DNA from 3 places in the Sporosarcina pasadenensis genome. Region 1 is predicted to be linked to each of the others. Evidence: riboswitches for the same ligand, from Rfam matches in the RefSeq annotation. Region 1 holds a riboswitch; each other region holds the start of a gene.
The links. Region 1 has a riboswitch for preQ1 ahead of queC (7-cyano-7-deazaguanine synthase QueC). Riboswitches for the same ligand answer to the same signal wherever they lie in the genome.

Region 1 (12,082 bases):
AGATTAACCCATGCCCGATCTTTCCCGAAGGTGCCTATATCACATGGGGTGTCGGCCATCTCGTGGAATTGAAGGAACCCCATGCATACAATCCCGCTTGGAAACGTTGGTCGCTCGGAAGTCTTCCAATCTTGCCTGATCGATACGAGTTTCAAGTGGCGAAGGGTAAGTTCAAGCAGTTTCAGATCGTGAAGAAGCTCATTCGCGGGACGGATACGGTCATTAATGCATGCGACGTCGACCGGGAAGGCTCGAATATCTTCTATAGCATTTATTATCAAACCGGTGCCCGGAATCAGACGATCAAGCGACTTTGGATCAATTCACTTGAAGTCGATGAAGTGCGGAAGGGGTTTGCGAATTTGCGCGATAACCGCAAGGATTTGCAGCTCTATGAAGAGGCGAAAGCCCGGCAGATCAGCGACTGGCTCGTCGGTATGAACGCCTCCCGCTTGTATACACTTTTATTGAAAGCGAAAGGGGTCCAGGAAGTGTTTCCGATTGGACGTGTGCAGTCTCCCACGGTCTACTTGATCTATCAACGGCAGCGTGAGATTGAAACCTTCATATCGGAACCGTTTTTCGAAGTGGAAGCGACGTTTAAAGCGGAACACGGTACTTACAAAGGAAAGGCGAAAGCGAAGGAGCCGAAACGGGAGATCATTCAGGAACTTCTTGCGAAACATGGAATCCAACCGAATTCGCCTGGCGTGATCACCTCTGTCACCCATACCGATAAGCGAACGCCGCCACCTCAGCTGCATTCACTGTCAACGTTGCAGGCGACAGCCAACCGGCGTTGGAAGATGAGCCCGGCGAACGTGCTGAAGACGATGCAAGGCTTGTATGAGAAGAAGCTTGTCACCTATCCACGAACGGACGCGCGTCATATTACGCCGAATGAATTTGCGTACTTGAAGGACCAAGTCGGCGATTACCAACAGCTGATCGGTCATCCCTTCCCTGTCGCTTCGTTTTCTCCAAAGAAACGGTATGTCGACAGTTCGAAGGTGCAGGAGCACTACGCCATCATTCCGACGAAGAAAGTGCCGACACAAGCAGTTCTTGGCAGAATGTCGCCGCTCGAGCGGAATCTATACGAAGAAGTCGTCCGCACGACGCTCTCCATGTTCCATACAGATTATTTATATACGGAGACGAAAGTGACGACGGATGTGAACGGCCTTCCGTTTTTCACTACGGGCAAGACAGAAAGGGATTTAGGGTGGAAGGCTTTATTCCAACGATCAAAGGATGAAAAGGACGACCCCGCTTTGCCGCCACTTCGTATGCAAGAGACCGTCCAATCCGATATTGGCATCAAGGAAGGCAAAACACAGCCTCCGAAACCTTACACGGAAGGTCAACTCATTGCGATGATGAAAACATGCGGGAAGCTTGTCGAGGACAAAGAGGAAACGGATATTTTGAAAGAAATTGAGGGACTTGGGACGGAAGCGACCCGAAGCGGCATTATCGAAACGATTAAAAAGCATGGGTATATAACCGTGTCTAAAAACATTGTGTCGATTACTGAGAAAGGCCGTGTGCTTTGCCAGGCGATTGAAGGGAATCTGCTTGCCAGTCCTTCCATGACAGCGAAGTGGGAAACATATTTGCAGAAAATCGGCAATGGCGAAGGAAGCGGACAGCATTTCCTCGATAATGTTTCAAAGTTCATTGCGAAGCTATTGGACGACGTGCCGAAGCAGCTGGAGGCTAAGCCAATCGATGCGACGAAAGTTCCGCCGCGGCAATCGAAATCGCGCGGCTCTTATCAAGCAACAGAAGTTGCCCCATGCCCAGTGTGTAAGACAGGCATGATTTTAGCCCGCAAAGAGTTTTATGGTTGCAGCAATTATAAAAATGGATGTAAACAGACTTTTCCAGGCATGTTCCTGAAGAAGAAGCTTACACCCGCACAAGTTAAACTCCTATGCACGAAAGGAAAAACGAATACGATCAAAGGATTTACCGCGAATAACGGAAACAAGTTCGATGCGAGCCTAGCATTGGAAAATGGAAAACTAAATTTGGTGTTTCAGTAAAGAAGAATTTGGCTGATGTGAAGACGGTATTAAACCGGACTTACATCAGCCTATTTCTGTTTGTATCCGATTGGTCCCAACCCCCTCCCCGGCCCACCTATGGTATTATGAACAAGGTTCCAAAAAGAGGTTCGCAAACTCCCTCTCTAAAAAACTAAGGAGATATGTACAATGAAAAATGTAAAAGCGGTGGTCGTCTTTAGTGGCGGTCAAGACAGTACGACATGCCTGTTTTGGGCATTGAAAAACTTTCGGGAAGTCGCAACGGTCACGTTCGACTACGGACAACGGCATTCGGATGAAATTGAATGCGCTCGAAACATTGCAGAAGAACTTGGTGTATCGTTCAAAGTGCTGGACATGAATTTGATCAATCAGCTATCAGCCAATGCGCTCACACGGGATGACATCGAAGTGACGGAAGTGGATGGCGAATTGCCGTCAACGTTCGTACCTGGACGAAATCACCTGTTTCTATCTTTCGCGGCGGTTTACGCGGATGCGATTGGCGCACGGCACTTGATCACCGGTGTGAGTGAAACGGATTTTAGCGGTTATCCTGATTGCCGCGACAATTTTATTAAATCATTAAATGTGACGTTGAATTTAGCCATGGATGGAAACTTTGTCATCCATACGCCGTTAATGTGGCTTGATAAGTCCGAAGTGTGGGAGCTGGCCGATGAACTGGGCGCACTTGATTTTGTGCAGGAGAAAACACTCACTTGCTACAACGGCGTTCCAAGTACAGGATGCGGAGAATGCCCTGCGTGTGCGCTGCGCAATGAAGGGCTTGCGGCATATCAAGCCCGGAAGAATGCAGGTGCAGGTAAATGATGCAGCAATATTATCCACAAGTTCAACATGACTATCGATTCGAATTAAATAAAGACATGCATTTTTCGGCTGCTCATTTCATTCCCCATGAAGAAGCTGGAAAATGCCAAGTGATGCATGGGCATACTTATTTTATTAATGTCACCATCGGAGGAAACGAACTAGATCCGCTCGGTTTTTTAATAGATTTTAAGCAACTGAAAGATCTTGTTCATAAAAAATATGATCATTCCGTATTGAATGAGCACCCTGAATTCCAACATACCTTTCCGACGACTGAACGATTGGCCGAACAAATTTGGAAGTCCATTCAGGACGTTCTCCGTACAAAAGACAATCGGCCTGCTTGCCTCCAAGTGATTGTTCGGGAAACGCCAACTAGCTATGTTGTTTATCGCCCGTCACGGGAGGAATTATTATGAAAATTCCTGTAATGGAAGTGTTTGGTCCTACAATTCAAGGTGAAGGAATGGTCATCGGACAAAAGACGATGTTTGTCCGGACAGCAGGTTGCGATTATTCTTGTGCATGGTGCGATTCCAGTTTTACATGGGACGGAACAGGCAAAAGCGTTTCGAAGCGCCCGCAAGACATTATTGATGAACTGAAGGCAATCGGTGGGCAGTCCTTTTCGCATGTGACGATTTCAGGTGGAAATCCCGCCTTGCATAAAGGGATCGGAGAACTGGTCGATCTTTGTCATGCAGAAGGTTGGAAAGTTGCCGTCGAAACGCAAGCTACGTTTTGGCAAGATTGGTTGTTGAACATCGACGACATCACACTTTCTCCAAAACCACCGAGTTCAAAAATGATAACCGATTTCAACAAACTCGATCATTTCATGGAGAAACTGACAGGTGCAAACGCAAGTCTGAAAATCGTTGTTTTTGATGAAACAGATTTTAAATTTGCGGAAGAAGTCCATCTCCGTTACCCGTCAGTCCCTTTCTATTTACAAGTGGGTAACGAAGATACGATAACAACAGATGACACCTATCTCGTATCCAACTTATTGAAACGGTTTGAATGGCTTATTGATTTGGCTGTCGCTTCCCCGGTCATGAACGACGCGAAGGTGTTGCCACAATTGCATGCCCTTGTGTGGGGCAATAAGAGAGGCGTTTAGAGCATTACCGCAAAGTATTAGGATAAATAAAAAGGTCGATTTTCATTTTTGTGAATCGACCTTTTTATTATATTTCATATATTATTTGTTGACTCTTATGCTCCCACACTTTATATTAAGAATGAGATTGAGAATCGTTATCAATCATAAACATAAGTTGGGAGAGGAAATAATATATGAAGAAAATTTTAATGCTCCTGCTTGCCTCTTTGCTACTCGTTCTAGCGGCATGTGGGAATAGTGCGAATCAAAGCAGCGGCGCAGGAGATAACGAGAAGCAAAAGAAAAACGAAAAATCCGAAGTGAATTTGTATACGAGCAGACATTATGACGTTGATAATGAGCTGTACAAAAAGTTTGAGGACGAAACAGGCATCAAGGTGAATGTAATTAAAGGTGAAGCCGATGAGTTGATCGAGCGGATCAAACGTGAAGGAACTGCTACGAAAGCAGATCTTTTCTTAACAGCAGATGTTGGCAGACTGTACCGTGCCAAAGAGCAAGGATTGCTTCAACCGGTGTCAAGTGACATTTTGTCGAAACAAGTGCCAGAAAAATTCCGTGATTCTGATGATATGTGGGTAGGTTTGACGAAACGCGCGCGTATTCTCGTATATAATAAAGATAAAGTGAAGCCCGAAGAATTATCTACTTATGAAGCGCTCACTGACGATGCATGGAAAGGACGTTTTCTCGTCCGTTCATCCGAAAGTGTCTATAACCAGTCTCTATTAGCTTCTTTCATCGAAATCGACGGTGAAGAAAAAGCGAAAGAATGGGCACAAGGCATTGTGAACAATATGGCACGCAGTCCGGAAGGCGGGGACCGTGACCAAGCGAAGGCCATTGCTGCAGGCATTGGTGACATTGCAATCATGAACACTTATTACTTAGGACAAATGATGAACTCTCAAGACCCGGAAGAAGTCAAAGTAGCAGAACAGCTAGGTATTTTCTTCCCGAACCAGGAAACGACAGGAACACACGTCAACATTAGCGGCGCTGGGGTTGTCAAAGGTTCGAAAAACGCGGACAATGCGTTGAAACTTCTCGAATTCCTAACTGGTGAAGAAGCACAATTTACATTTGCAGAAGCAAACTACGAATATCCTGTAAACCAAGACGTAGAACCAGCGGAACTCTTAAAATCTTGGGGTGAGTTCAAGGAACAGGAAATTCCACTCACAGTTCTAGGAGAAAATAACGCAAAAGCGATCATGATTTTTAACGAAGTGGGTTGGAAATAATAGTTTGTCCCCTGCTGCTTTTGCGGTAGGGGTTTATTGCGGAAAAGGCAAAGGATGGGTTTGGTCATGAATAGGCGAATTGTAAACGTGAATGGTTGGACAATCGGTGCGATACTCATTATTACTTTACTGTTTGTTCCTAATTTATCAATTGTTACAGGCGTTTTTACACCGGCAAGCGAAAATTGGGGGCATATTCGCGAATTCATGCTTGTAAACTATATTAAGTCTTCGCTCACACTTGTATTCTTTACGGCAATATTCACCATTGCAATAGGTCTAAGCCTTGCTTGGCTTATTGCACAATATGACTTTCCACTTCGTAATTTCATGAAATGGTCACTCATCTTACCTTTATCGATACCGCCATTCATCGGTGCATATACGTACCATGGCATCCTTAATTACACGGGCATCATTCAAAAGACGCTTCGAAATCATTTTGATGTAACGGTGAATCAATCTTATTTCGATATTATGAATGTCCCGGGTGCCATTTTCATTTATACGATTTTCTTATATCCATATGTTTATATGATTACGAGAATTTTCTTGTCGAATCAAGCTGCCTCTCTCGTTGAAAGTGCACGGACACTTGGGAAAGGCCCTATGGAAATCTTCCTGAAGGTTGTAATCCCCATCTCACGTGTATCAGTCATTGGCGGGGCAAGCCTAGTCATATTAGAAGTGTTAAATGACTATGGAGTAGTTAAGTATTTTGGCATTCAAACGTTCAGCACTGCAATCTTCCAGACGTGGTTCGGCCTAGGAGACTTAGATTCGTCCATAAAGCTTGCGGCTTGCCTAATGGGTATCGTCATTTTCATCCTTGTAATCGAGTGGGTTCTCCGCGGCGGGAAGAAATACAGCTTTTCATCGACAAAACTTAGACCGCTACCGCTCGTCAAACTGACTGGAAAAAAGGCAGCATTGGCAACAGCGTATACGCTAGTTATTTTTACGATCGCCTTTCTAATTCCAGTTCTTCAGTTATTGGACTGGGTTGTTCTCACATTCGGAAAAGTTCCGATGGAGGAAGTGCTGACATACACGAAAAATTCAATCATTGTTGCAGGAACAGCTGCAATTCTTATCATTTTGTTCTCCCTCATCATTGGGAATTTTAGCCGAATTACGAAGCACAAGTTTGCAAAAGTGGTCCCGAAATTAACGATTCTTGGCTATTCCATACCAGGTGCGGTCATCGCTGTGGCAGTCGTCACGACTTTTATTGCCATTGACCGGCAACTAGCACCTGTATATCAATTTTTAGGATTGGATTCCGCTCTCGTCTTAAGTGTTAGTTTAGTTATGCTAATTAGTGCATACATCATACGGTTTTTCGCAATCGGGTACAATTCGATAGAATCGGGATACACGAAAATCGGTACAGACTTTCGTGATGCCTCGCGTATGCTAGGTGCAAACAGTATGCGAACATTTTTCAAAATTGATATTCCGATGATGAAAGGCGCAATTATTAGCGGGTTCATCCTTACCTTTGTCGACATACTGAAAGAAATCCCATTGACGCTCATTTTGCGACCGTTCAACTATGATACACTCGCAACAAAGGCGTTCCAATATGCAAGTGATGAAAAAATCATGGAAGCATCACAAGCTTCCTTACTCATAGTCGGTGTAAGTGCAATAGCAATATTCGTTTTTAACAAACTGCTTAGAGAGGGGTCGGAATAATATGTTTATCGATATTCAAAATATGAGCTTCTCTTATTCGAATTCACCTGCCAATGCAGTCGAAGACTTCACACTTACGGTAAACAAAGGTGAAATCATCTCTATACTTGGGCGAAGTGGAAGTGGGAAAAGCACGATTCTTCGACTGATTGCCGGACTTGAGATGCCGAAAGGCGGTTCATTTACGTTAGCCGACAAAACAATATTTAACACCCACACATTCGTCCAACCCGAAAAGCGCGGCATTGGTATGGTATTTCAAGATTATGCGCTTTTCCCGCATATGAGCGTTAAAGATAACGTATTATTCGGACTCCCTAAAATGAGCCGTAATGATAAGTTGAAACGTGTGAAGGAAGTATTGGAACTCGTTGAGCTTGAAGGTTATGAAAAACGGTACCCGCATCAGCTAAGCGGTGGTCAGCAACAACGTGTAGCACTTGCACGTGCAATTGCACCACAACCTGAGCTCATTCTTTTGGATGAACCTTTCAGTAATCTAGACACCGAACTCCTAGTTAAAATACGTGAAGACCTTCGCCGGATTTTAAAGAAAGCGAACATAACCGCAATCTTCGTTACACATAACCAAAACGATGCTCACGTCCTTGCGGATCGAATCGTGAAGATCAAAGATGGCGTGATTGACCAAGTCGGACGTCCTTGCGATTTGCTGGGCAGTTCAACAGATGAAAAAGGCGATATCGAACTATTGCCTGAAAAAGAACTCGTAAGTGTATAAATGAGAGATTGAAGGGCTACGCATAGACGCTGGGAAACGAAAAGGGACTGTTACAGAAATTGGATTATCTCCGATTTCTGGACAGTCCCTTTTTATTTATCTAATCTTTTTCGGCCAAAAGCTCCATTTGCCAAGCAACACTAGAACTGCAGGGATCAATAGTGGCCGGACGATGAACGTGTCAATCAAGATTCCTAACGCCATAATGAACCCGAATAGCTTCAATTCATAAATCGGCATTGTCGCAAGCACTAAGAATGTCGCAGCTAAGATCAGCCCTGCAGAACTGATGACTCCCCCGGTACGCTCTACTCCTTTTCGCACCGCTTCGTCAAAAGGCATTGCCTTCAACTCTTCTCGTATCCTTGCAATGAGCATAATGGAATAATCGACGCCCAATGCAACAAGGAAGACAAATGCATAGAGCGGAATGCGGTAGTTAATTCCTTCTAAATTCAAAAACACTTCAAATAAGTAGTAGGATAACCCTAGTGTTGCCGCAAATGAAAGCAAAATGCTCCCGATCATGTAAAGCGGCGCAACAATGGACCTCGTTTGTAAGCCTAGCATTATCGTTATCAAAACGGTCATTAAGATTATAACAATCCACGTATCCCGATCATTAATATCCCGTACATCGGCATTGACCGCCGTCTCACCGGAAATATACATAGACGTGTCTGACAGGTTCGCATACTTCAAGATCTTCTCGCTGTCTTCCCGGAGCTTTAACACCGCATCAAAGGCTTCCTCATCATAAGGATTACCTTCAAATGTTATGGAGAATTTTGCTGCTTTCCCATCTTCACTTATAGGATTGCCTTGTGTCGTCACACTGGCTATGGAAGGATATTCTTCAATTCGTTCAATCACTGTTCTCATTTCTTCCATGCCAAACTCACTTTCAGTGACAAATAGCAATGTCCCCGGTGCCAAGCTACCCTTCGAGAAGTCCTCTCCTAATCGCTCATAACCTTCTCTGGATGAAAGGTCTTCCGGAAATGACGCGATTAAATCATATGACTCTTTCATATTGGTCATATTCCAAGCACCTAACGCAAGCAGCAATAGGATTGGAACCATGAATTGCCACGGCCTTTTCGTAACGACAGCCGCCACTTTTCCCCAGATCGTTTTCTTTTCGACTGTCTCCTCACCGTACTTCGGAATTAACGGCCAGAATGCCTTTCTGCCAATTACCGCAAACAATGCAGGCAATAACGTCAAGCCCGCAATAAGCATTGCACCTGCCGCAATTGCAAATACTGGTGCGAAATTACGGTACGGCTCATAAAGGGCAAAAAACAATGTCGCAACACCCAACAAGATTGTGCTGCCGCTAAAGAAAATCGGTTCTTTTACGTGGCGCATTGTTTCCCTCATCGCTACATTTGCATCCTCATGCATTTTTAATTCTTCTCGATAACGAGAGAAAATAAGCAATGAATAATCCGTAACGACCGCAAACAAAAGAATCGTCATAATCGACAGCGCCTGGCTATCAACGCCGAACCACCCTTGTGCAGTTGTAAAGCCGATCAACCGGTCGACAACTGCGTAAACGATTCCCGCGCCTACTAAAGGAATCAACGTCAATAGAGGCGAACGGTAAATGATTAAAAGCAAAACTAGAATCAGCCCTACCGTTGACAGCAACAAGACAATATCTGCTTGGCTAAACAGCTCCACCGCGTCTGATGCAATTCCGGCCGGCCCCGTCCAAGACAGTTCAATTGCATCGTCAATTTTACCGCCCACAGATTCTTTAATGGATTGAACTAATTTGTTCAGATCTTTTCCTTCAAGGGTTTCTGGTAATGTTAACGGAATGAAAAACGTCTTTTTATTTTCCGAAAGAAATGACGCGCGCTGCTCTGCTTGTAATTTGGATAAAGGGATGACATCCACTTCATCAAACGCTTTGTCCTCCTTCATAGATTCAATTGCTAGCGCGAAACTGAGAATTTCTTCATCTGACAGCTCGCCATCCTTATGGAATACTCCAAAGAGCAGAATGCCTCCGTCATTCGGAAAATGCTTTTCCAACTCATATCCCGCTACGATGGAAGGAGAGTCAGATGGCAAGCCGAAGTCTTTATTGGCTATGACATTTTCGTTACTGCCCGGTGCAAATACGGAAGACAAAATTGTGATTATCAGCCAAATCCCTATGGAGAACCACCAAAGACGTCTACCTCTTAATTTTCCTTTTTGCACTACCGTCTTCCCTCTTTCTCTATTAAAAATGTCACCAAAATAAATAGCGCAAAGCTAATGAGCAGAACACTGCCACCGACGATATAGAAGATGAGCGAGAACGTTTCATTCACACCGAATGGTTTCATAAATTGGAACCACATACCTGCAGTTAAACCTATTGATCCGATGATTGCCGTCCAACTATGTGCGGCAACCAACTTTTTCGCGCGGACTTTATAAATTTTGTAGAAGACTCCCCAAGCGAAAACCGATAACCAACCGACGACGAGGATGTGAGCATGGATCGGGCGAAAAGCATATGATCCCGCCCCCGCCATATGGGACCCTAAAAACGCTCCGATCATCCCGAATATCGCTGAAATACGAATTAGCCGTAAACTCCATTTCTCTTGCATGTCATTTCCTCCTAATTATTCATGTTATACTCTCATAGTAAATGGCTAACATGAACGGAACATGAACAAGAGATTACAATTTAGGAAGTATGACTGTAAATGTAGTGCCTTCCCCTTCTACACTAGCAATTTCCACCCTACCTCCATGAAGCTTCACGACTTGGTCCACGATGGAAAGCCCGAGCCCCGTCCCTTCGACTTCGTGCGTCCTGGAATGATCGACCCGGTAAAACCGGTCGAACAACCTGCTCAAATGCTCTGTAGCAATCCCTGCCCCGTTATCCCGGACTGCAATTTTCACGTCATCAATTCCGCCTGACAGACGAATATCGATCTCGCCGCCCATCTCCGTATACTTCAGCGCATTGGAGAGTAGGTTCTCCCATACTTTTTCAAGAAAGGAAGGGTCTCCTGTTATCGAGACTTCGTCCAACTCCATGACAAGTGACATCTGTTTCTCCTCCAGAAGCCATCTTTGTTTGCGGATAACTTCTTTGAGTTGCTCATCCAAGCGAAAATTGATCGGCTTCAAGGGAGACTCCAACTGATCAAGGGACGTCAATAGCAATAACTGCTTCGTCAATGAAGACAGCCGTTCCGTCTCGGACTGAATAACTTTCGCATAGTTTTTCCGCTCCTGTTCAGGCAGCTCACTGTCCATCAACAAATTGGCATATCCTTTAATATTGAGCAAAGGGGATTGGAAGTCATGTGAAACATCACTGATGAACTCCTTGCGCATCCGGTCATTTTCACCGAGTTTCTCGGTCATCCGCTGAAAGCTCTGCGCCAGCTGGCCAATTTCATCTCTACGGTTTATATCAAGGGTTCCGGTGAACTTCTCTTCACCTACTCTTTTCGCCGCCGCGGTCAACTTCGTGATCGGTTCAATCAATTTCTTCGCCACAATCAACATTGACAGTAAACTGACAATCGCCATGACGACGACCATGCCACCCAATAGAAAATGGACTTCCGTGAACAGCATTTTAATATCCGGTCTCATGAATAGTGCATATGTTTTCCCATTGTATGTAAACGGGACACCTACCGTGTTCGCAAGTTCATCCGAAAAGAAACCTGTCATGAACGTCTCGGTCTTCAAATCACGCATACCGTGGTACAATTGACCGTCCAGCACCTGGTCGACAGATGCGATTCTCAAATTCTCTTTACGGAATGGCACCCCATACATGTGTGCATCCCGGTTATCATTCACAATGAATAACTTGTAGCCCAAGGCGGCCTGCGTCCTTAAATAGCTCTCCAAATCGGCAGGCTCTTCCGTCTCGATATAGTCCGCCATCGCGAGTGCGATATTCATGTTTTTTGCGTCATTCTGCCCTTTCAATTGCTGGTGGTAATATGTATTTACGACGAGAAATGCAATGACAGCACTCGTCATCATTATGCCCGTTGTGAAGGAAAGGAATTTACCATAGAGGGATCTCATGTATCCGACACCTCAAGCTTATAGCCAACTCCGCGGACTGTCGTTATGCAAATGCCCTCCGGCAGCCCATCAAGCTTATCTCGCAGCCGTTTGATATGGACGTTCAGCGTTTGCTCATCCCCTTCATAATCGAAGCCCCATACGCGTTCAATAAGGAAATCACGTTCAAACACCTGATTCGGCTTGGAGGCGAGCACAGATAACAGCTCAAATTCCTTCAATGGCAGCAGCAACACCTTTTTTCCGATGGACACTTCATAGCTTTGCCTGTTGATCTTCAATGGCCCTGCCTGTATGAACACATCCAAAGCTTTGT
Region 2 (6,575 bases), on a different contig from region 1:
TTCAAGTAGTCCTCAATCTGCCTTTTCAACGTTTCGAGTTGTGTGAAATAATTACTAAATTGATTTTGGTTGATGAAAAACTGTTCGCCGTCATGGACGGCGCGGATGCGTCCTTCCCATACATACTTTCGGACTTGCTCGGCAGGCATACCTAAATATTCTGCTGTTTCTTCAATCGTCATATACATCAAAAAAACCTCCTTCCGTTATTTATACATTATAATGCATCGATGAGCCTCCTCATATTTTGATCGTACTTGGGCAATGTTAAAAGAAGAGAATGGAGGCAATTATGATGAATGAGGAAACAAACGTGAACCACGGAAGGTCGCTTCTGATTAAAGCAATATTGATTTTTCCGGTTCTATGGATTGTGTTAACGGTTTTTAATGGCGTTTCTTTTTGGCACTCGACTATTTTAGGTATCGCTTTACTGTTAATTTCCTATCTGGGAGATTTGATGATCCTCCCAAGAGTGGGCAATATGACCGCGACGATTGGAGACTTGGCGTTATCGTTTATCGTTTTATGGGGTGGCTTGAATTTGCTTGGATATTCGGAAGCTATGGGAGAAGCATTTTTGGCAGGAGCTATTCTCGCTGTCGGGGAATACTTTTTTCACTCTTGGCTATTAAAAACACAGTACGGCAACACTTATGTATGAGTAAAAGAAAACAGAGAGCGGCGCTTTTAATGCCACTCTCTGTTTTTTAATCCTATATGAGTTTGCTGAAATTAAGTCGTTTATCCAATGCAGCCATAACAGGAATGCCGATTGCCATGACGACGAATTCGCCAACAGCGACGAATAGCCAAGTCAGTAAGAAAGGCCACTCCATTACAATGTTCAATTCCCATGCAATAATGAACATCGTGAACGTAAATACAAGTGTATTGAAAAACATCCGTCGGTATATCCCTTTGATGAATTTTGCGGATAGGATTGTAATTGATAAAGCGAGGATGGATTGTCCAACTCCAAATACGAGATCAATCGGACCTAACTCCGAAAAAAGCAGATTGGCGACAAAAACACCTAATACGACGCCGACGATATATTTTTTATTGAACACAACGAGATGATTGAACATCTCTGACAAGCGAAACTGAATGTTTGTGAACCCGAACGGGGCAATCAAAAACGTCACAGCAACATACAACGCAGCGATGATTCCGCTCGTTGCCATCGTTTTTACTTTCATATTCATTTCTCCTTAGTTTTTTTTCGTGGGATGGTTACGAACCACGCGGCAAAAAAGCCTGCCTATTAGTGTAGCATAGAGCTATTGGCCGTTCAATAGCCATTAATTTCAAGTGAAATTAAGGCTTGTATGATAAACTGAAGGAAACATTGCAACAGTACAGGAGGATACCATATGTCTGCGAATGAAATTAGGAAAACGATACTCATTGGGGCGACTATTGAAACGGTTTGGCCGTATGTGTCAACAGCGGAAGGAATCAGTGCTTGGTTCATGCCGAACGATCTGGAACCGGTCGAAGGGAAGGAGTTCACCTTGCAAGCGGGCCCCTGGGGAGAATCTCCATGTAAAGTGACGCAAGTTCAACCGCCGAACCGTTTGTCATTCAACTGGGGGAAGGATTGGCATGTTCATTTTCAATTGAAGGAAATCGATGGTCAAACCGAGTTGATGTTCATCCATGCTGGCTGGGAAGAAGGTAAGCAGACAGAGTTCGGTGAATCGCATGACGTCGTTCGACCGCGTATGTCTGAGGGCTGGAATGGACTTTTGGCAAAACTTAAAAATGTAATCGAATCAACAACCGAATAATTGAGAGAATTCATACACCCTTCTTCGATATCATGATATATTCATAATATCGGGGGAGGGGATTTCTTTGTCACAGCGAATTGCATTTATAGTTGTCTTATTAGGAGCGGTGCTTTGGGGAACGACGGGCACCGCGCAAACATTCATGCCGCAAACGGTGCACCCATTGGCGGTCGGAGCCTCAAGGCTTGCGGTCGGTGGTTTCACTTTGCTCATACTCATGCTTGCCCTTCGAAAAATTGACTTTCGGAACTGGCCATGGAAAGCGACGCTTCTTTCGGCGCTGGCGATGGCAATCTTCCAATATTGCTTTTTCACGTCAATCCGGTTGACGGGCATCGCCATCGGAACCGTAGTTGCGATCGGTAGTGCACCGATGTTTTCAGGGATTATTGAATGGTTGATCTTAAAGAAGCGCCCGACAAAAATATGGGTAACTGCAACATCCCTCGCCATTGTCGGCTGCGTATTATTGTTTTCGAATAAAGAGGGGCTCGTCGTCAATCCAATCGGCGTCTTGTTATCTTTATGTGCCGGACTATTATTTGCCTTTTATACGTTTTTCAGCAAAGAGGTGTTGGAGAAAGCGGAGGCGATCCCATCCGTCGCTGTCATTTTCTCAGTGAGCGCAATTATGCTAATGCCATTTCTATTCATCTTCGAAACGGAAGGGCTGCTTACTGTTCCTGGCATCTCGACAATGATCTATCTCGGCATCGCGACGACGAGTGTGGCATACGTCCTATTTTCCACCGGCTTACGGCATATCCCCTCGTCATCCGCGGTGACACTCTCGCTCGCCGAACCGCTGACTGCTGCGATTTTAAGCGTGCTCGTCGTCGGAGAAAGGTTGGATGTGATTTCATGGGCAGGAATCGCGCTTCTCTTAGGCGGAATCCTCGTTTTGACGCTAAGTGGTAGAACAGGAAAGGCTGCCGTTCAATAGGCAGCCTTACAAACGCATAAACCTATCAAATTCCGCATAAATTGCCGTATTTACGCATAAAACATCCCACTTCCGCATAAACCGCCGCAAAAGCGCATAAAACGCTAAATCAGCTCATAAATCAATAAAAGTACGCAAAAACTTCTCCAATTACGCATAAATTGCTGCAAACGCGCATAATCGTCTTACTCCGCCTTCATCTTCACATACATCCTCGTCGCGAAATACCCGAGAATAATAAGGAGCGTCGCTAGTAAGCCGCCTTCCAACCCGAACGCTCCGCCCGTCAGCCATGCATTCCCGTTCTCCGCCGAGACAGCATACATTCCATGCGGAGTCATTCCGCTCACCGCAAATCCGAAGACATTTCCTTGAAAGTAATTCCACGTGATGTGATAGCCGATCGGCAGCCATAAGCTTTTCGTTGCGTCAAACATATAGGCGAATAAAATCCCGACCAATGCAATGTTGATCAGTCCTAACACGCTGACGTTCGGATTCATGCCGTGCGCCAAACTGAACACGACAGCTGATACGACATAAATAAGCCACTTCGGATTTCCGCGACTTTCCATCGTCGACATGACATACCCTCGGAAAAAAATCTCCTCAGAAAAGCCGACAAAGATGAACATGACGAGAAATGATATTGAGAACAGAGAAAACTCGGGTTTAGTGAGTGAATTAAGTAACGTTATATTTCCGGTAGCCAATAGAATAAAGAAAATGATTGCAATTGACACCGCTCCAAGCAGGAGGCCGAAACCTAAATCTTTCAACGGACCCCTGAATCCAAGCTCTTTCAATGTCCCTTTATTCACAAAACGCCATAACAAAACCGTCGCGAGCATTCCGCCAACTGTCCCGCCGCCTTGCGTCAAAAGGAAAATCCATGGATGCCTGTCGAATGCGGCCATAATATCCATATCGTAATTTCCGTCTTGAAACGGGAAATCAATGAATGCCAACAAGACTGCGCCGGGCAAGGCGAAAATTTGCTGGGCGATGAACATCGCAACGAACGCCAAAAAAATTAGCCATCCTGCACGAACTTGGTTTGATTCGTTTTTGAACAAATGATAACCCCCTATAGTTCCTAATCTATGCCGCAAATAAGGCTCAAATGAGCGTATTCACCCGTAGTTGTTCGGGGCTGACTCGCCGTGTGGCTCCGACGAGCAATAAAAACAGAATGTCCATCACGAGCACGCCGATTAATGAAATTAATGCAAGAGCGACCCATCCGCCTCCATGTACATTCATGAAAAAGGATTGTATTGCCAAGGCGAAAAGATGGATCGCTACGTAAAATTTGAACGTGTTTTCCGTTCTTTTTTGCAACGCTCGGTCCCCAAAAGCTTTCACCACATCTTTTAACACAATGAACAAGTAATAACCCATAACCATTTTGAGGACTAATAGAAAACCGGAGTAAGTCGACCAGCCAAATGTAAGAGGTATCTCCGAAAGATTCACGAAGACGGAAGGCAATGAAACGAAAGCGCCGACCAATGCGACAAACTTCGCTTTTTTCGCTACTGGATACGCCTCAACAATTTTGGAACATCCTGAAAAAATTAGGATATAGCCGATTGGATCTGCTAATAGATCGATGCCGACATGGAGTCGGAAAAAGATGAATACATACCCCCAGAAGATTTGCCGCAATGCTTTATTCACCCGAATTCCTCCCCGTCTTTTCCTGTATAATCCTGTTGACATCCGCTTGTTTTAAATAAGGGTGCTGCCAATTGTAACCACCGTTGCTCGTGAATGGCTCGCCTGCCGCTGTCGTTCCCGATAGATGGATAGGGAAAGAAGAGGGGATTGAGGCAGCGGTTTGATCCAATTGCATTGCCACCGTGACATGTTCCGCTTCAGCTAAATGGATGGGAAGCTCAATGCCATCCAATGTTTTATCTTTTTGAATATGACTACCTGTAATGGATAGACGGAGCTCGTCTCCTAAGGCGTTGCGGAATGGGATTGAAATCTTTTGGATGGAAAGCGGTTCGGTTGCCCAAAATGTGTGTGAACTCTTGCCATCATTACTTCCCCCGCCTGATGATAGCTTGAGTGGAATCGGATCGTCCGAAGCAATAGATTCTGAAGGGTGGATGATGACTTCGCCGATGGATACGGTAGATGCCTTACCGTCTGAATAGTATACTTGCATCTCATTGAAAGAACGATCCTCGTCTGAATCATTTAATTGTCTTAATTCTACTGTTATACTTCTGAGCTCTTGATGTTTATAAGTGTCCACTGCGTGAGGGCTGGCCTCAGGATAGATAAAGTCACGCTGCGGCAGTCCTTCGACATCCCCTAGTACTATGTAATTGATGTAGGATTGATCATTTTTATTTGCCAAGTAATAAAAAGTGACATTGCTATGATGGCCAATTACCGCTTCAATATAATGATCGAGAAAAATAGGTTCTTTCAACTGTTTTGAGTAGGCGTACAATGAATTCGCAAGCCAACTAATTGAAATAAGACCGATTGCCACCCAGAAATAACGTTCTTTCATAGTCATTCCCCCTCCCATCCTTTTCTTTTGTTTGTTTATTGTCTCAAATGAAGGGAGAGATTGCACCATTTATTTGGAAGAGGAGAGTTTACCACCGCTCACACCATTGTTATCACCGCTCGGTAGGGGTTTATCACCGCTTAGAGTGAGTTTATCACCGCTCAACACGACTTTATCACCGTTCGACCATTTATTGGGTGTTTTCCCGCTGTTGGAAGGTAATTTTCCCTAGTGTACAAGTGGAAATAAATTTATCACCGACTCACTACAATTTCCCTCCACTTTCAAAAGAAAAAGCCCTCTCACAAGAGAAGGCCATAATTTATTTCACCTTAACAGATTGCTCCTTCAACCGTTCCAATTCCACGTCAATCTGCCCGACATCAATCCGTTCGAACAGCGGTTTGACGTCAACCAAAGCTCTACCGCTAAATTGAACTTCTCTCCATTCAAATTTCCTCACTCCTAACATCCTCCCCACGTCCTCACTCGAAAACGGCAGGAAAGGGGAGAGGAGCTGCGCCAAATTTGCAATGACGTAGACACACGTCGCCATTGTCCGCCCACACGCTGCTTCATCCTCTCTAATCTGAATCCAAGGCTTTTCGTCATCAAAGTATTTATTAGCCCGGCGGATAAAATCAAAAATCGTTTCGATTGCTTCTTTGGAATGGCCGTTTTCGATTTTGTCGCCGACAATACGGTAAAGGTCCACAACAGTCTTTTTAATATCCCCATTAACCTCGGCATCCGGCACAACCCCATCATACGATTTCTCGACAAACTTCAACGTCCGGTTAACGAAATTCCCGTAAGCGCCTAACAGCTCTGAGTTATGGCTATAAATGAACTCGCGCCATGAGAAATCGGCGTCCCTGCTTTCCGGAGCGTTCGCCGTTAAAAAATAACGCACTGAATCCGGATGATAGCGTTCCAAAATATCCGGCACCCAAACCGCCCAGTTTTGGCTCGTCGACAATTTTCGCTTTTCCAATGTCAAATATTCATTGGAAATGACATGAGTCGGCAATGCGTCTTCCTTGCCGATCCCCTTAAGGATGGCGGGCCAAATGATCGTATGGAAAGGGATATTGTCTTTGCCGTGCACGTAATAGGAAATCGTATCTTCATTCCAATACTCCTCGAAATCGACACGGTTCAAAGCAGCCCATTCCTGGCTCGCGGAATAATAGCCCGTCACCGCCTCAATCCATACATACACTTTCTTATCCTCATAACCTCTTACAGGTATTCCGACGCCGTTCGCCAAATCCCTTGAAGCCGCTCGGTCACGAAGTCCTTCCCG
Region 3 (12,082 bases), on a different contig from region 1:
TCAAAAGGGCGATAGAAAGATTTTTCGGTCATATATGAATATCAATTTCTGGCAAGAAAAATGCCAACGAAAGAAAAATTCTTTCGTTGGCGTTTTTTTGTTTCTTAGTTACTAGCAACTTCTTGTTTAACCAATACATCGTCTATGGAGATGCCTAGTGCAGCTGCGACGCCTTCGCCATAAGCAGAATCTGCTTGGTAGCAGTGGCGGATGTGCCGATATTTGATTTCATTCGGCGCATCGCCAAGATTGCGGGCAGTATTGCCGAATAACGCTTGTTTTTGTTCATCGTTCATTAAATTGAACAGCTTGCCCGGTTGTGTGAAATAATCGTCGTCATCCTCCCGAAAATCCCAGTGCGCTGCATCATCATAGATTTTAAGTGGCGGTTCTTTGAAATCAGGCTGTTCCTTCCATTCTCCGAAGCTGTTCGGTTCGTAAGAAGTCCTGCTGCCATAGTTGCCGTCGACCCGCATCGCACCATCCCGGTGGAAACTATGAAACGGGCATTTTGGTGCATTGACCGGAATTTGATGGTGATTGACCCCGAGACGGTAGCGCTGGGCATCACCGTAAGAAAACAGTCTCGCTTGCAACATTTTATCAGGGGAGAAACCGATGCCGGGCACAATCGCTGCTGGTGTGAAAGCCGCTTGTTCCACTTCTGCGAAGTAGTTTTCCGGATTGCGGTTTAATTCGAACTCTCCGACTTCAATGAGAGGGAAGTCGGCCTTATACCAAACCTTCGTCAAATCGAACGGGTTATAAGGCATATTAAGTGCCTGTTCCTCCGTCATTACTTGAATGTACATCTTCCATTTCGGGAAGTTGCCATTGTCGATGCTTTCCAATAGATCACGTTGATGTGTTTCCCGGTCAGAGCCGATCAATTCAGTTGCCTGCTCGTCCGTCAAATTCTCAATCCCTTGTTGAGAGCGGAAATGGAACTTGACCCAAACACGTTCATTATTCGCATTGATCATGCTATACGTATGGCTTCCGAAGCCATGCATATGACGATATGTCTTTGGAATTCCCCGTTCACTCATAACAATTGTAATTTGGTGCAGTGCTTCAGGCAGGGAGGTCCAAAAATCCCAATTGTTAGTCGCGCTTCTCATATTTGTGCGCGGGTCTCTTTTGACGGCATGATTCAAGTCAGGGAATTGAAGTGGATCTCTGAAGAAGAATACAGGAGTGTTATTACCGACAAGATCCCAGTTGCCTTCTTCCGTGTAAAATTTCAGCGCGAAACCGCGAATATCGCGTTCGGCGTCTGCTGCGCCACGTTCTCCGGCTACAGTCGAAAAGCGAGCGAACATTTCTGTTTTTTTGCCGACTTCGGAAAAAATTTTCGCTCTCGTATATTGTGTAATATCATTCGTCACTGTGAAAGTTCCATAAGCACCTGATCCTTTAGCATGCATGCGGCGTTCAGGAATCACTTCCCGGTCGAAATGCGCAAGTTTTTCAATTAACCATACGTCCTGTAAAAGGACTGGCCCTCTAGGACCTGCAGTCATTGAGTTTTGGTTGTCCACTACCGGTGCCCCAGCAGCTGTTGTCAGTTTCTTTTGAGAATGATTATCATTGATTGTCATTGATAATGCCTCCTTGAATTAATAGTCTACTATCTTCTAATTCAATATAGCATATAGATTTTGTGAAATCTACAGTTAATTATAATCATTATCGATAAATAATTGATATAGTATAATTTTAATTAAATTCAACTGAAAATATCAAAGGTTTTGAATTAATATTTAGTACATAGAATAGCAACGAAGGCTTAATTATTGGGGCAGCACCCATTCTCCAACGGATTGTCCCAACTTCACTTCGGAACCCACCGGAACCGTCGGACGGAATGAACCGTCATTCTCCATAAACAAAATGACAGTCGACCCAAACGAGAAGTAGCCGAACTCTTCACCTTTCTTGCAAACTGTGGAGGAGTCCATTATATGAATGCTGTTGACATTCAATGCACCTACTTTGATCATCGTCATCCGGCCATGGGCTGTCGAAAGTTCGGAAATGATCCGGTAGTTTGTGGCAAAAGGCTGTTTGCCCAAACGCAAGCCAAGATCGTTAACCGGAAAAGAAGTAGTCCCGAGCGCGTATCTGGAAAATAACTCGCCGTCATAGGGGTAGTGAAAATGGTGATAATGGCTTGGTGAGAGATAGAAAACATAAAAGAATCCACCTTTAAATGGAATTGCTCTCTTTTCTTCTCCCAATATCTGCTTTATACTATAAAGATGGTCCTTGATTATTAACGTCTGATTCATATCAATTGTCCCGAAATCTGTGACGACGCCATCGACCGGGGAAATCAGCGTATTGGCGCGCATGTCGATTGGCCGTGAACCCTTTTTCAGATTGCGCGTAAAATAAGATTGAAGGCTATCATAATGTTCAATCGGGAATTCGGCTTCCCCCTCGTTAATACGATATGTCCTTGAGAACGGTTTGATGAGCTTACGGCTTAGACGTGAGCTTGCAATCGTTTTTAATATGGCAGCAGATACGGGATGCCCGTTCAGTTCGACAAAACGGTTGAATAACATCTTTTTCATTATTTCAGTCTCCTTTGCTTTGAAATAGTTACCTAGTTGGAAAGAATATAAAACTGGAGGGATTGTCATGTTTTTATCCAGATACTTAGATTATACGAAAATAAAGGGCCAATTGGCGAATGCAATCACAATTACAAACTTAAGTTTCGGAATCATCGCAATTATTCTCATTGCAAGGGATCTTGGTCATATGAGTCTAGTCTTCATTTTCCTTGCCGCCCTATTCGACCGATTCGACGGTTTGGTCGCACGACACTTTCAATCCGAGTCGCTGTTTGGAAAGGAATTGGATTCGCTAAGCGACATTGTGTCATTCGGAGTAGCTCCGGCACTTCTAATTTATATGACCGATTTATCTTCCATGCTATGGGTCGGTATAGCCGCGACTATTTTTTATATCGCCGCAGGGGCAATCCGTCTTGCACGTTATAACGTCAAGGAGTTTGATGGATCATTTTACGGAGTACCGATCACTGCGGCCGGCGTATTGTTAACACTGTCTTATTTCTTGAGCCCTTACATCGGCCCTCCGTTTTTCGTCATCTTCATGGTCTTTCTTGGCTTGGCGATGATCAGCAATGTCCGAATCGCAAAGGTGTAAACGACCGAGGGGGAACAATGTAATTTTCTCAATGATGAACTTTACATCTCCGTTTTAGGCGAGTATAATTTAAATTGTCTAAAATGGAGACGTACCCAAGAGGCTGAAGGGGGCTGACTCGAAATCAGCTAGGGCGTTCACGCGCCGCGGGGGTTCAAATCCTCTCGTCTCCGTACTATCTATACAAACGTTGGTATGACAGACTTTTCAAAAGTAGTGGCATACATTTTGGCATAAATAGTTATGTGTTTTTTGAAGTCGTACTCCCTTGTGAGGTGAGTAGGGCTTATTTTTCTTTTTATCTATGTTATGACTTTCCGGATTGTAGCGGAAGGCGGCGACTCCAGTGGGAAAAGCGTCAGCTGAAGACCCCGCAACGAAGCGAAGCACAGTGAGGAGGCTGAGTCGACGCCCACGGAAAGCGTCCGCCTGAAGCGGAAATCCAGTTACGATATATGTAAATGTATTTCAATTGGTGACTTGTCCAAATGTCTGCTATTCTATAAGAAAGCATCATTTTAAAAGGATGAGTGGCATGTCAGGTCTGGACCGGCATTGCCAGCAAGACAGAATTGGTCATTGAATTTCGTAAAACGGAATATCTCATCCGACGGTTTTTACACTATTAGTTGTCAATGATATACATAGCCGCGATGAAGAACGGATGCTACTGGAGTAAGAAAGATGGGAAAAGCGCCGAAACGAGGTGCTTTTTTCTTTGATTGATTATAAAGAGGTGATTCCGATCGAAAAAATAACTTCCGTATTATCTTCCTATTTTGGCTTTCCTTCATTCCGTACAGGTCAGGAACAAGCCATACGAAATGTGCTTGACGGAAAAGATACGCTCTGCGTCATGCCGACTGGTGGCGGAAAATCCATTTGCTATCAAGTTCCTGCATTGGTTATGGAAGGAACGGTCTTAGTCGTATCTCCGTTGATTTCCTTGATGAAGGACCAAGTGGATGCTCTACATCAAATTGGCATACCGGCAGCATACATCAATAGCACTTTGTCGACAGAGGAATACTTCGGAACGGTTGAAAATGCAATGGAGGGAATGTACCGCCTGCTCTACGTAGCCCCGGAACGCTTCGAATCCCCTTCCTTCATTCAGCAAATAAGCAAAATGGATATCCCGATGATCGCGATTGATGAGGCGCACTGTATTTCTCAATGGGGACATGATTTTAGACCGAGTTACCGGATGTTGAATAAAGTCATATCTTCATTTGATAGGAAACCGGTCGTATTGGCATTGACAGCAACCGCAACACCTGCCGTCCGGGATGATATATGCGACCAATTGCATATTGAAAGCGACCATACAGTAATGACGGGCTTTGAGAGGAGCAATCTCACCTTTTCAGTCATTAAAGGACAGGATAGGGACAAGTTCGTCAAAGATTATGTTAAAAAAAATGAAGGGGAAGCGGGAATTATTTACGCCGCCACACGAAAAGCGGTCGACCAGATTCATGCAACGCTTGAACGAAGTGGAGTTGCTGCCGCGAAATACCATGCGGGACTTTCGGATGTTGTTCGGCAAGGGGAGCAGGACCGGTTCCTCATGGATGAGGCAACTGTCATGGTGGCGACGAATGCATTCGGGATGGGCATCGATAAAAGTAATATTAGATACGTCATTCATTACCAAATGCCGAAAAATATGGAAAGCTATTATCAGGAAGCAGGCCGTGCGGGTAGGGATGGGTTAGACAGTGAATGTACCCTGTTATTTTCCTCACAGGACGTCATTACACAACGATTCCTCATTGACCAATCGCAAGATCAGCATCGGATTCCAGCAGAGCTTGAGAAGCTGCAGTCGATGATCGACTACTGCCATACAGAGTCATGCCTACAGAAATTCATCATTTCTTATTTCGGAGAGAAGGATGTACAAGAATGCGGCCGTTGCGCAAACTGTACAGATACTCGTGAAAGTTTTGAAGTTACGGTTGATGTGCAGAAGGTTCTGTCCTGTGTCATCCGCATGGGTCAGCGCTTTGGTAAGACAATGATTGCCCAAGTCCTCACAGGCTCTAGAAATAAAAAAGTATTGGAGTTCGGGTTCGAGAAATTGACGACGTACGGTCTGATGAAAGAACGGAATACGAAAGACGTTTCCGATTTCATCGAGTTTATCATTTCCGAAAACTACCTTGGGGTGGAAAACGGTCAGTTTCCGATCATATATGTCACTGAACAAGGCAAGGACGTATTGACGGGAAAAATAAAAGTGTACAGGAAAGGGACCGTCGAAACGAAGCAGATTGCAAAAGACGATCCTTTATTCAACCAGCTGAGGGCTCTTCGAATGAAGCTTGCCCAAGAGGCGGGCGTTCCGCCATTCGTCGTCTTCTCGGATAAGACGTTGCGTGACATGGCAGCTAAAATGCCTATTACAGAAGAGGCGTTTTTGGAAGTGAACGGTGTTGGGGCAGCGAAGTTGGAAAGGTACGGAGAAGCATTTATGGAAGAAATCAAATCATTTTCCGCCCAAACTAGTTGAGCTCAATAGGAAAAGCCGGTTCGATGTTCGCTTCGATCATGAACCGGCTTTTTTGATATCAGTTTTGCAATGAAATCGCTTGGCTCGTAATTTCAGGTTCCTTCTTCCTGCATATAGCGACTAGCAAATATACGACTGGCGTATCCAAAACGGCGATAATGAATTTAAAAACGTATTGGCTTGCAATCATGGCCAATAAAGCGCCGACAGGCATCGTGCCTGCAAAAGCAATTGTAATGAAAATCGTCGTATCGACGAGTTGACTAGCCATCGTAGACACGTTATTCCGGACCCACAACTTTTGATTGCCGTGTTTTCTTTTCAGCTTATCGAAAATGGTGACATCCAAGTTCTGGCTAATGAGATACGCTGCCAAGCTTGCAATCGTCACACGGAAGCCGGCTGTGAAAATCGTTTCAAATGCTTCCTGATGCTCATAAAAAGGGGCTGCAGGCAAATGGATGGCGATCCAAATGAAGCCGATCGAGAAAAGCTGCGCGATGAACCCAGTCTGGACCGTCTTCCTCGCAGCTTCCTTTCCATAGGCTTCGGTCAAAACGTCCAAAATTGGATACGTGCATACATAGATGATGGCGGCTGCCGGAATGACAATCCAGTCACCGATACTCATCAGCTTGACTGCTATGATATTCGATAAAATTAACAACCCGACAAAAATGCCGCTTAAATAATAGCGCATCTCAGTTGTTTCCTCCTCAACGGTTATCGATCTTTTCGGGATACATGTCGTGGTTCAACAAACGATGTTCCGCCATTTTCTCGTATTTTGTTCCAGGCTTCCCGTAATTGCAATAAGGGTCGATGGAAAGTCCGCCGCGCGGAGTGAATTTGCCCCATACTTCGATATAGCGGGGATCGATCAGCTTTATCAAATCATTCATGATGATGTTGACGCAGTCCTCATGAAAATCACCGTGATTTCGGAAGCTGAACAAATATAATTTCAATGATTTGCTTTCCACTAATTTCTTATCCGGGATGAAACTGATATACATCGTTGCGAAATCCGGCTGTCCTGTCATCGGACAAAGGGATGTGAATTCGGGACAGTTGAATTTGACGAAGAAATCCCGTTCTGTGTGCAAATTATCGACTGCTTCCAAAATGGTTGGGTCGTATTCATAATTGTATTTTGTATTTTGATTTCCAAGCAATGTTAAATCCGTTAACGTATTTTCATCTCTTCCAGCCAATTAAAAAAACCTCCCATAATAATTGTTGTAAGGGAGGGGCCATAGAGAACAGGAAAAAGAAAAGCCATGTCTCATAAATGGACATGGCGTAAATCCGTCATCCATAGTTTTTTATAGAGGGTCGCTATGAACCTCTCCCGAACAGGGTTATTCATTTCGTTTAAGACTTTAAACTATCATGGTTCTTCTGTCAATAGTAGACTTCTTCTCATTCCCATGATCGTATAAGCAGCGACGCTCAATAGAACGATACCTGTCAGCATGAACCCGCCTTTAAATGTCAGGTCCAAATAGCCGATAAGACTGGAGCCTGCGACGACCCCGATGGAAAAGAAGGCATAGAAATAGCCGTAAGCCTTCCCGCGGAACTCCGGGGAGGATGAGTCGATGAGCAAGGAGTTGATGGAAGGGAATAGAAATGCAAAACCTATTCCGTACAATGCCATTGCCAAATACAAGAGCTGCATCTCTGTAACTTGACTTAAAAACAACATACTCATCCCCATCATCGAAATACCGAAAGCCAACGTAATCATCGGCCGCACTTTATCGAAAATCCGGTTGATGGGCAATAGGAAAATTAAGATAGCGACGATGCCGAACGTGCTGAGAAGCAACCCTGTCGATTTCGTGTCAAATCCAAGAGCCTCGACCTTTAACGGAAGGACTAATGCGAGTACGCCTTGGGAAAACATAAGGAAAAAGGCGCCTGCAAATGCACGGATCATGCCAGGGTGCTTGAACAAATAGCGAATCCTGAAATGCTTCGCTCCTTCTATCTTTTCCCTTTTCACGAATGAAACTGAGCGCAATATGAAGAAGGCAGCAATTGCCAGGATGAACATGATGATGCCGTTCGTAGTCATAATGAAAGGGGCTCCCGTCTTTGAAGCGACAATTCCGCTGTAGGCAGGTCCGATGATTGCTGCCATCCCAACAAAGGCACCTGAAATGGCTACACTACGGCCCCTCTTTGATTCCTCGGCGCGGTTGGCGAGGAATGTAAATGCAGCAGGGACGATTAGCCCTTCCATGAAACCATGGACGAAGCGGATTCCAAGTAGGGAAACAGGACCCGAAGCGAACGCATAGAAAAGGAGGGAAATACCTGAAGCAAACAGGCCGACAAGTAAAATGACGAATGGGCCTCTACGGTCCGTCATGAATCCGGAAATAACGTTCCCAATTGTGTTAGAAAATGAATACATACCGACAGCCAATCCTGTCATGAAGGAAGATGCACCTAAAGATAGGGCAAAAGGACTCATGATAGGCAGTTGTGAAAATAAATCAAAGAAGGAAAAAAAGACGATTATATAAACGAAAGCACGCATGTGGAATCCTCATTTCAATTAAGTTGAATCATATTCTACTTTACCATGTATGTAGGAATAGGCAAAAGGACAGCTTGTGAACAAAAAGAAAAATTAGCAAAATGATTAGCGGAACGATAAAATGAGAGAATACTTTTACAGAGAGGGTTGGTCATGATGGTTTCGAAAATCAGAATTGGAATAGTTGGATACGGAAATTTGGGCAAAGGGGTGGAGTCCGCGATCGCTCAAAATGATGATATGGTGCTTGCAGGAGTCTTTACCCGAAGAGAGCCGAACGATTTGAAAGTAAAAAGTGAAGTGCCGGTATTGCGCTTGAATGAAATTGAAAACTATGTGGATGATATTGATGTAATGATATTATGCGGAGGTTCGAAAGATGACCTTCCTGAACAAGGACCCGCAGTTTCGAAACTGTTCAATATAGTCGATAGCTTTGATACGCATGCTAAGATTCCTGAGTATTTTGAAGCCGTTGACGAATCGGCTAGACCGAACGGAAAAACGGCGATCATATCCGTCGGTTGGGACCCGGGCCTATTTTCCATCAATCGACTATATGGGGAATCAATTCTGCCCGAGGGCGCGACGTATACGTTCTGGGGAAAAGGATTAAGCCAAGGGCATTCAGATGCAGTGAGGAGAATAGAGGGTGTAAAAGGAGCGGTTCAATATACGATTCCTGTAGAATCCGCTGTCGAAAAGGTGCGCAACGGATCACAGCCGGAGCTGACAACACGTGATAAGCATACGCGTGAATGTTTTGTTGTACTTGAAGAAGGCGCAGTCGAAGCCGAAGTGGAACGTTCCATCGTTACAATGCCCGATTATTTTGCAGATTATGATACGACAGTCCATTTCATTACTGAACAGCAATTGAAGGAAGAACATAGCGCGATGCCGCACGGCGGTTTTGTCATCCGTAGTGGTAAAACCGGAGATGCGAACAATCAAGTGGTGGAATTCTCATTGACTTTGGACAGCAATCCCGAATTCACATCGAGCGTCCTGGTCGCCTATGCGCGGGCGGCATATAGGTTAAATGAAAAAGGGGACACAGGAGCAAAAACCGTGTTTGACATCGCTCCGGGAATGCTCTCTCCGAAGAGTGCAGCTCAGCTTCGAAAAGAAATGCTCTAATTGTGAAAGCACTTCCAATGTTGCCATTTTTCATCTATACTGAATTTGTAGTTTTTTATTTAGGAGGGCGAAATAAATGTCGAAACCGGATGATACGTTAATCATGTTAAAAGAGTTGACGGACGCGAAGGGAATTCCCGGCAATGAACGTGAACCTCGCGAAGTCATGAAGAAATATATCGAGCCATTTGCTGATGAAATTGAATACGATGGACTCGGATCTTTGATTGCCAAGAAAAGCGGCGATGCAAATGGACCGAAAGTGATGGTGGCGGGCCATTTGGATGAAGTCGGCTTTATGGTGACAAAAATTGACGACAAAGGTTTCATATCCTTCCAACCGGTTGGCGGATGGTGGTCCCAAGTCATGCTTGCTCAACGTGTGACAATTGTTACGCGCAAAGGGGAAACTGTGACGGGCATCATCGGTTCGAAGCCTCCGCATATCCTCTCCGCAGAAGCGCGGAAAAAGCCAGTGGACATTAAAGACATGTTCATTGATATCGGTGCAACTTCGAAGGAGGAAGCGATGGAGTGGGGCGTTCTGCCTGGCGATATGATTGTTCCGTATTTCGAATTCACGGTCATGAACAATGACAAATACTTGCTTGCGAAAGCATGGGATAACCGTATCGGATGCGCAATCGCAATCGACGTCATGAAAGCATTGAAAGATGAAAAACATCCAAACATTGTATTCGGTGTAGGGGCTGTCCAAGAGGAAATCGGTTTACGCGGAGCAAAAACGGCTGCCGCGAAAGTGAAACCGGACATCGGGTTTGCTGTAGACGTAGGTGTCGCAGGTGATACGCCAGGTGTAACATCGAAGGAATCGACAAGCAAAATGGGCGATGGGCCTCAGATCCTGCTCTATGATGCATCGATGGTATCTCATAAAGGATTGCGCGACCTTGTCGTCGATACGGCGGAAGAATATGGCATTCCATATCAATTCGAAGCGATTCCGGGCGGTGGGACAGACGCAGGTTCAATTCACGTAAGTGGGAACGGCGTACCGTCACTTGCCATATGCATCGCAACTCGCTATATCCATTCACATGCCGCGATGTTGCATCGGGATGATTACGAAAACGCAGTGAAATTGATCGTAGAAGTGATTAAGAAGCTTGATCGCGACACAGTCGATAAAATCATATTTGAATAAGCAAAGGAAAGATCGTGCCTAAAGGTGCGATCTTTTTTTATGCATTTTAGTATGTATAAATGCATATTGAGCCATTCTACAATGAAACGTTTAAAAGCTTGGTTAAATAAGACTTTTGACTATTAAAAATGTTTCTTGTGAATTTATAATAATTCATTTGACTTTATAAATATGCACGCATATAATAATTTATACAAAAACCATTCGGGATGGAGATGATCATTTTGGTGAAAATGCATTTATCATCAATTAAAACGACCAAAAAAATTGAAGGTCAGCTAAAAGGCCGTAATCTTTTGACGTTATTAGACTATACGAGTGAAGAGATCGATTATTTATTGCAAACCGCTTTAATAATGAAGAAAGATACAAAAGCAGGGAAACTTCCCCCCATACTGCAAGGGAAAACACTCGGCATGATTTTCGAGAAGCATTCTACGCGTACAAGAATATCCTTTGAAGTCGGGATGATTCAGCTTGGTGGCCATGCGATGTTCATGAACGCAAAAGATCTTCAGATCGGACGCGGAGAATCCGTGTATGATACAGGCAATGTATTGTCCGGATACTTGGACGCGGTCATGATTCGTGCAAATTCACATGAAATGGTGAAAGAATTGGCGTTGCATTCCTCCATTCCTGTCATCAATGGGCTGACGGACATTTTCCATCCGTGTCAGGCGCTTGCGGATTTACTGACGATGATCGAAGTGAAAGGGTCGGTTGCCGGCAAGAAGCTCGCATACGTCGGCGACGGAAATAATGTTGCCCATTCACTGGTCATCGGGGCGGCACATATGGGAATGCACGTGGCGGTTGCAACACCTGAGGGGTTCGAATTCAATCAAGATCTTTTTGTGAAAGCCAAAAAGATTGCGGAGATGACAGGCGGATCTGTCATGCAAACGTATAATCCAGTAGAAGCAGTGGAAAGTGCGGATGTTGTCTATACGGACGTCTGGACGAGTATGGGGCAGGAGGAAGAAGCTGCAGCACGTCTGGAAGCTTTCAAAGGGTTCCAAATAAATGATCAGCTCGTTTCCCATGCGAAGAAAAACTATATGTTCCTACATTGCTTACCGGCTCACCGGGAGGAAGAGGTGGCCACTTCCGTCATTGACGGACCGAATTCCTATGTCTTCCAGCAGGCGGAAAATCGATTGCATGCGCAGAAAGCTGTATTGGCTGCATTGCTATAAACGCCAACGTAAAAAGCCACTCCTAATGGGTGGCTTTTTACGTTGCCTATTATCTTGCCGAGAATGCTTGGGCAAGTTCTCCAGAGATTTTCGTTTTTTCTTGTTCATCGGCATTAACCCACAGCTTTTCAAAAAATACACCTAGACCTGGCAATAAATGTTCTTCGCCTCGCTGTAATGCATCCTCGACGACGCTGCGAATATCAGTCGCAGAGTTATTCGTCATATTAGCGGTGATGGCGTCACGAATTTGAAAATTCATCATATCATCCTCCTGACATCATTTTGTACACAATGATCGCCAACTATACGGACATTTGTTACACTAAAAGAAA

Region 2: linked by a shared signal. The riboswitch ahead of AB1K89_RS13530 (QueT transporter family protein) and the one ahead of queC (7-cyano-7-deazaguanine synthase QueC) in region 1 are both predicted to bind preQ1.
Region 3: linked by a shared signal. The riboswitch ahead of queF (preQ(1) synthase) and the one ahead of queC (7-cyano-7-deazaguanine synthase QueC) in region 1 are both predicted to bind preQ1.

Annotation. Positions count from the first base shown of each region.
Region 1 covers NZ_JBFEGM010000013.1:62,664-74,745, forward strand. Annotated here, with positions in the region: gene AB1K89_RS15680 (type IA DNA topoisomerase) at 1-2,048, shown strand, start outside; PreQ1 riboswitch class I at 2,169-2,212, shown strand; gene queC (7-cyano-7-deazaguanine synthase QueC) at 2,220-2,885, shown strand; gene queD (6-carboxytetrahydropterin synthase QueD) at 2,882-3,307, shown strand; gene queE (7-carboxy-7-deazaguanine synthase QueE) at 3,304-4,011, shown strand; gene AB1K89_RS15700 (Fe(3+) ABC transporter substrate-binding protein) at 4,188-5,258, shown strand; gene AB1K89_RS15705 (ABC transporter permease) at 5,325-6,956, shown strand; gene AB1K89_RS15710 (ABC transporter ATP-binding protein) at 6,958-7,698, shown strand; gene AB1K89_RS15715 (MMPL family transporter) at 7,795-9,915, opposite strand; gene AB1K89_RS15720 (hypothetical protein) at 9,915-10,313, opposite strand; gene AB1K89_RS15725 (sensor histidine kinase) at 10,387-11,766, opposite strand; gene AB1K89_RS15730 (response regulator transcription factor) at 11,763-12,082, opposite strand, start outside.
Region 2 covers NZ_JBFEGM010000009.1:136,393-142,967, reverse strand. Annotated here, with positions in the region: gene AB1K89_RS13540 (excisionase family DNA-binding protein) at 1-188, opposite strand, end outside; gene AB1K89_RS13535 (DUF2512 family protein) at 296-664, shown strand; gene AB1K89_RS13530 (QueT transporter family protein) at 717-1,202, opposite strand; PreQ1 riboswitch class I at 1,209-1,253, opposite strand; gene AB1K89_RS13525 (SRPBCC family protein) at 1,377-1,793, shown strand; gene AB1K89_RS13520 (DMT family transporter) at 1,861-2,739, shown strand; gene AB1K89_RS13515 (CPBP family intramembrane glutamic endopeptidase) at 2,925-3,815, opposite strand; gene AB1K89_RS13510 (hypothetical protein) at 3,859-4,419, opposite strand; gene AB1K89_RS13505 (hypothetical protein) at 4,412-5,269, opposite strand; gene metG (methionine--tRNA ligase) at 5,592-6,575, opposite strand, start outside.
Region 3 covers NZ_JBFEGM010000004.1:116,279-128,360, reverse strand. Annotated here, with positions in the region: gene AB1K89_RS07540 (catalase) at 105-1,601, opposite strand; gene asd (archaetidylserine decarboxylase) at 1,794-2,579, opposite strand; gene pssA (CDP-diacylglycerol--serine O-phosphatidyltransferase) at 2,647-3,180, shown strand; tRNA gene AB1K89_RS07525 (tRNA-Ser) at 3,266-3,353, shown strand; gene recQ (DNA helicase RecQ) at 3,899-5,695, shown strand; gene AB1K89_RS07515 (queuosine precursor transporter) at 5,754-6,395, opposite strand; gene queF (preQ(1) synthase) at 6,412-6,909, opposite strand; PreQ1 riboswitch class I at 7,007-7,050, opposite strand; gene AB1K89_RS07505 (MFS transporter) at 7,086-8,243, opposite strand; gene AB1K89_RS07500 (diaminopimelate dehydrogenase) at 8,400-9,383, shown strand; gene AB1K89_RS07495 (M42 family metallopeptidase) at 9,460-10,548, shown strand; gene argF (ornithine carbamoyltransferase) at 10,782-11,747, shown strand; gene sspI (small acid-soluble spore protein SspI) at 11,797-12,009, opposite strand.